DNA from 2 places in the Enterococcus montenegrensis genome. Region 2 is predicted to be linked to the other one. Evidence: predicted binding sites of a transcription regulator. Region 2 holds the regulator's gene; the other holds the start of a gene.

Region 1 (3,218 bases), 1.3 Mb from region 2:
TAATGGCGCCACTTATTATTCTCTTTATGATAATAACAACAAATGGCTTGGCTATTTGAATGCTGGTGGGGTAAAAGAAGTCGCTGCCCAAGGTTATTATCACAACTTTAACAAATACGTTAAAATTACGAAAAATTGGTCGGTCTGGCGAAATTTTAATTGGCAATTCAAAAGCTCTGCCACAAGCATTGCCAACCAACCCATTTTAGCCAAGGGCTATTATAAACATTTTAACGGCGCTACTTATTACTCCCTTTACAATCAAAAAGGAACCTGGTTGGGCTATATTAATAGTGGTGCTACAGCAATTAGTGCTGCACCAAAACCAAATAAAACGATTTTGTTAGGTGTGCCTTTTATTAGCCAAGGCAATACGATGTTATGTGAAGGCACTTCACTTTTACAAGCCCTCCATTACAAAAAAATTGCAACCAATCAAAATTTGATGACCTTCGTTAAATCGATGCCTTTATCACCAAATAATAATCCCAATAACGGCTTTTCTGGTGAATGGCGCCATAACGTCAACGGAACTTACCAAGGAATGAATCCAGGTCCTGTCGTTAAATGGGGCAATCAAAACGGTGGCAAACTCACAAATATTTCCGGTGCTACTATTCAAACTTTAAAAGGTGAAATAGCTAAGGGCAATCCTGTTGTAACCTGGGTTACCTATGCTTTTGCACCAGCAGAACACAAACGCATGTTTTGGGGCGATGCCATTTGGAATCGTCATGTCGTAACGTTAGACGGTTATAAAGATGGCTTTTATCACGTGGTCGATCCTGTTTTTGGCCCCGGTTGGATTGCTGGAAAATCTTTTGAAACAGCCTATAATGTTTCCCGGCTTGCTGTTTTGGTGAGATAGGACAAAAAATCCCCGCGAAAAAATTTTCGCGGGGATTTTGTCCTGTTTAAATTAATCTAAAGGTAATTCTTCTTGTGCTTCTTCAACAGTTACTTCACTACCATCTCCGATGCCATATGCTTCTCTGACACGCGTTGAGATTTCAGCTTTCATTTCAGGATGTTCTTTCATGTAGTTTTTGGCATTATCACGACCTTGGCCGATACGATCGCCCTTGTAAGAATACCAAGCACCGCTTTTATCAACGATATCTTGTTCTACCGCCATATCTAAAAGCTCTCCTTCTTGCGAGATACCTTGACCATACATTAAGTCGACTTCAGCTATTTTAAAAGGTGGTGCTACTTTGTTTTTAACAACTTTGATTTTCGTCCGGTTCCCAATAATATCTGTCCCAGATTTTAATTGTTCTGCACGACGAACTTCTAAACGAATCGTTGCGTAGAATTTCAACGCCCGTCCACCTGGTGTTGTTTCGGGGTTACCAAACATAATGCCGACTTTTTCACGAATTTGGTTAATAAAGACTGCGATTGTTTTGGTTTTATTAATGGAGCCTGAAAGTTTGCGCAATGCTTGTGACATCAAACGCGCTTGCAAACCAACGTGGGCATCCCCCATTTCACCATCAATTTCTGCCCGGGGTACTAAAGCTGCCACCGAGTCGATAACAACAATGTCAATGGCACCACTGGAAACCAAAGCATCCGCAATTTCCAATCCTTGTTCCCCTGTATCTGGTTGTGACAATAGTAACTCGTCAATATTAACGCCTAATTTTTGTGCATACAATGGATCTAACGCATGCTCTGCATCGATAAAAGCAGCTGTCCCGCCATTTTTTTGCACTTCCGCAATCGCGTGTAGCGCAACGGTTGTTTTACCAGAACTTTCAGGACCGTAAATTTCAACAATTCGCCCACGAGGATAACCGCCAACACCTAAGGCTACATCTAAAGCTAGCGAACCACTTGGAATAGTGGAAACTTGTTGATCTGCCTTTTCTCCTAATTTCATCACGGCGCCTTTACCGTAGTTTTTTTCAATTTTCTTTAACGCAGCATCTAAGGCTGCTTTGCGATCGTCTGCCAAATGAATTCCCTCCATTATCTTGTCATCTATTTACCAAAAGCTTCATCTTTTGAAGCGAAACTTGTAACCAAACATAAAAACTTGTGCAACTGCTAAGGAAAAACAACTCCTTATCACAGCTTTAATAATAGCCTTTCTAAATTAAAAAAGCAAGAAAAAGCGAACGTATTTTCGCATGTTAAAAGATATTAATCTTTTGTTCGCTTTTGGCAAATTATTTACAAAACTGCACGCCGCAATAAATCTAAGCCCGCCATAACTGCACTATGACGTACATAGGCGCGATCACGGGTGAAGTGATACAAGTGGGCCGTAACCTCTGTTTCACTTGCCAAACCAATCCAAACTGTTCCAGCTGGCTGACCTTCCAGCTCATCTGGTCCTGCCACACCAGTAAAACTTAATGCGTAGTCCGCACCAATAATTTTTCGGGCATTTTTAGCCATTGCTTTGGCGCAGGCTTCACTGACCACACCATACTCTTGCAATAGCGCTGCATCAATTTGCAAGAGTTTTTCTTTTTGCTCTTTTGCATAAGTTACAAAACCACCAGCAAAAACTTTCGAAGCGCCGCTGATATTGGCGAGGGTTGCTTGGAATTGTCCTGCCGTTAGACTTTCCGCTGCTGTTATACTGCAATTTTTTTCCTGCAATAATTTTACGACCACTGCTTCCAATGAATTTTCTTCACCGTAGCCGTAAAAGTATTCCCCCACCTCCTTTTTGATTGCAGCTTCTGTTTCATCTAATAATTTCATGCCCATTGCTTTATCAGGTGCCTTAACTGTCAGTCGCAGCGTAACTTCATTAGGTTTGGCATAAGGCGCAATCGTAGGGTTTGTTTGTTTTTCAATTAAATCAGCTAACTGGCTCACCAATTTAGATTCCCCAATGCCGTAAAATCGCAATACCCGCGAAATCAGTTGGTCTGTTTGAGGAAATTTTTCTTCTAAAAGCGGTTTAGCGTGGTGTAAAAACATCGGACGCAATTCTGAAGGTGGGCCGGGCAAAAGTAAAAAGGCTGTCGTTGCACTTTGATAAAAAATGCCAATGGCAAGACCCGTTTCATTTGGTAGGGCAATTCCCTCTTCAAAAATGAGTACCTGTCTTAAATTATTCGGTGTCATTTCCCGTTTGGCTTTCGTAAAAAAAGCATCTAATTCTTTGCGACCAGCGTAATCTTCGACTAAGTTTTGACCAACGTGTTTTGCGACCACGTCTTTTGTTAAATCATCAGTCGTCGGCCCCAAACCACCAC
Region 2 (3,218 bases):
CGTTGTAATTCGCAAGCAAGTTGCGCAAAGGAGGTCATTTTAGCACCAGCTTGTTCAACACGATGAAGTGCCATTTCATGGGCGATTTTGCTTGTTCCACCAACTGCGTCTGCGACAGCATAGACTTCATAGCCTTCTTTTAAAGCATCCAAGGTTGGAAAAGTTAAGCAAGCCTCTGTCCACAATGCGGCAATAATAATTTTCTTTTTACCCGTTGCTTTAATGGCGTCATTAAATTCGCGATCTTCCCATGCGTTAATGGAGGTTCTGTCATAGCTTGGCAAATCAGCTACTAGTTCTTTTAATTGGGGAATAGTATCTTTGTTACGTCCGGTTGCTACGTTGACCGTTGAAACAATAGTAGGAACATTATAAGCCCGCATCAAAGCTGTTAAATTTACAATACTTTCAACTAATTCATGGCGATCCATTGAATTGATGGAGTTTACTTGTGTAGGCTGATAATCAATTAGTACAAAAACGCTGTTTTCCGGCGAAAGCAGTTCATCTTTTTCGGGATTTCTAGGTTCATAACTTGTCATAATAAAATTCCTCCTTAATGCTATTTAATAGAATGAAAATTTTTACCTCAAAACCAATATACTGCCGTTTTTTAAATAAGGGAAATAATCCGACTTTAAAATAGTAAGCGTTTAAATTTTCATTTGAATTATAAAAGTTTAAAAAAGATAGTAGCAGTCATTAGGGTAAATATGGATTGGAATAGCCTCAATTGTAAATACTCTACGTATAAAACAAATAAAAAAGATTTGACACAAAAGTCTCAAGACTAATCTGTCAAACCTTAAAAATTATTGGTCAAAGTAACCCATTGTAATAATTACTAAAAATTATTTGTATTGATGATAGGTATCCCGTGGTTTTTGATTGTAAGGATAAAATTTACGAATACTTTGACGATATTTTTTTTCGTCCCATAAGGCAAACCAGACTAAAAAAGGGGGAACAAAAATCAAAGCGGCTAGAGCAACACCATAATGACTAATGACAAAGCTGACGATTAAACCTAAAACGATTAAAGAAATATTGCGAATTGTATTCATCCTTTTCACCTCAATTAAAATATACGAACAAATGTTTGTATAATGATTATACGAAAGTACGTTCGGTTTGTAAAGTAAAAAAATAAATCCTCGAAAAATTCGAAGATTTATTATTCGTTCTAGAGTAAATCCCGATAAAGTCCAACTACCAAACCTAAAATTTTAACATTTGGCAAAATGATAGGCTCCATATAATCATTTTCTGGTTGGAGTCTAATATAGTCACGTTCTTTGAAAAACCTTTTACAAGTAGCTTCGTCTTCGTCAGTCATGGCAATCACAATATCACCATTACTTGCGGCAGCTTGTTTCCGAACAATAACTTGATCACCATCCAAAATGCCAGCATTAATCATACTTTCACCGCGGATCGTTAACATGAACAAAGAACCACTGTCGTTTAATAAATGAGGTGGAATGGGAAAGAAATCCGATGCTTCTTCTACTGCTAAAATTGGTTCACCGGCTGTTACAACCCCAAGCATCGGAATTGTCTCCGGCTGAGCGCCGATTTTTTCAAGACCCAATTCGGTTAATTCAATTGCCCGTGGTTTGGTAGGATCACGTAAAATTAAGCCTTTCTTTTCTAAACGGGAAAGATGACCGTGAACAGTTGATGTGGAAGACAAAGCGACTGCTTCACCAATTTCTCGCACAGTAGGAGGATAACCTTTTTGCGAGACGCGATCGTGAATAAATTTTAAAATTTCAATTTGGCGATTTTCTGTGCGTTTAGCCATACTGCACCTTCTTTCTTTAATAATTTTAGTTTAGCATAAAGTATAAAACAAATCAAACAGATGTTCGCTTTGAGTTTGTAGTTGTCACCAGGCTTTTTTTTAGCTAAGATAAGGAAAGATATGCGTCACTCAAAGAATTTAACGTTCATAATAAAAAGGGGATTTTAAAATGCTATCAGAAGAAAAATTAGCACGAATTAATGCGCTAGCAAAAAAGAAAAAAGAAGCTGGTCTAACTGATGCAGAAACACGGGAACAAAAAAATTTACGCGAAGAGTATCTAAAAGCTTTCCGCTCCGGTATGCGGCATCATATTGAAGGCATGAAGGTTGTTGATCCTAAAGGAAACGACGTAACGCCAGATAAATTAAAACAAATTCAAAAAGAAAAAGGTTTACACAATCGAGATTGATATTTAATTGCTTTTCCGGTAATAATCCTATACAATAGGGATGTAAATAATAAAGGTAAAAAAAACCTAAAAACAGGAGGAAGCACAATTGTTTGATAAAATCGATGAATTGAGCGTTAACACCTTACGTACATTAAGTATTGAAGCGATTCAATCCGCAAATTCTGGTCACCCAGGCTTACCAATGGGGGCAGCGCCAATGGCTTACGCTCTTTGGACAAAACATTTGAAAATTAACCCAGCAACTTCTCGTAACTGGGCAGACCGTGATCGTTTTGTTTTATCTGCCGGACATGGGTCGGCTTTACTTTACAGTTTATTACATTGTGCAGGATATAACGTCACAATTGATGATTTGAAAAATTTCCGTCAATGGGATAGCAAAACACCTGGGCATCCAGAAGTAAATCATACTGATGGTGTAGAAGCAACAACTGGTCCTTTAGGTCAAGGGATTGCCATGGCAGTCGGAATGGCAATGAGCGAAGCGCATTTAGCAGCGACTTATAATCGTGATAATTTCAATGTTGTTGATCATTACACGTATGCACTTTGTGGTGATGGCGACTTAATGGAAGGTGTCTCACAAGAAGCTGCCTCTATGGCTGGTCACATGAAATTAGGCAAACTCGTTGTTTTGTATGATTCAAATGATATTTCTTTAGATGGACCAACTTCAAAAGCCTTCACAGAAAATGTTGGCAAGCGCTTTGAAGCCTATGGTTGGCAACATATTTTAGTTAAAGATGGTAATGATTTAGAAGAAATTTCAGCAGCCATAGAAAAAGCAAAAGAAAACGTGGATCAACCATCATTAATTGAAGTGAAAACAATTATTGGCTTTGGTGCACCAAATGAAGGTACGAATAAAGTTCATGGTGCCCCATTAGGAGTAGAAGGAATTGCTGCAGCTAAGAAAGCTTATGGTTGGGAATATCCAGATTTCACCGTGCCAGCACAAGCAGCGGCACGCTTTAAAGAAACGATCAACGATCGGGGACA

What was found. Region 2 encodes LexA, which represses DNA repair genes until DNA is damaged. Its sites were predicted from a motif close to CNAACANNTGTTNG; they were not measured.
Region 1: the regulator LexA is predicted to act here: its motif matches at 2,121-2,134, upstream of recA (recombinase RecA).

What each region holds. Positions count from the first base shown of each region.
Region 1 covers NZ_CP120467.1:2,681,329-2,684,546, forward strand. The annotation lists gene P3T75_RS12850 (C39 family peptidase) at 1-868, shown strand, start outside; gene recA (recombinase RecA) at 920-1,960, opposite strand; gene P3T75_RS12860 (competence/damage-inducible protein A) at 2,179-3,218, opposite strand, start outside.
Region 2 covers NZ_CP120467.1:1,362,337-1,365,554, forward strand. The annotation lists gene P3T75_RS06610 (hydrolase) at 1-542, opposite strand, end outside; gene P3T75_RS06615 (hypothetical protein) at 852-1,064, opposite strand; gene lexA (transcriptional repressor LexA) at 1,184-1,804, opposite strand; gene P3T75_RS06625 (DUF896 family protein) at 1,974-2,216, shown strand; gene tkt (transketolase) at 2,305-3,218, shown strand, end outside.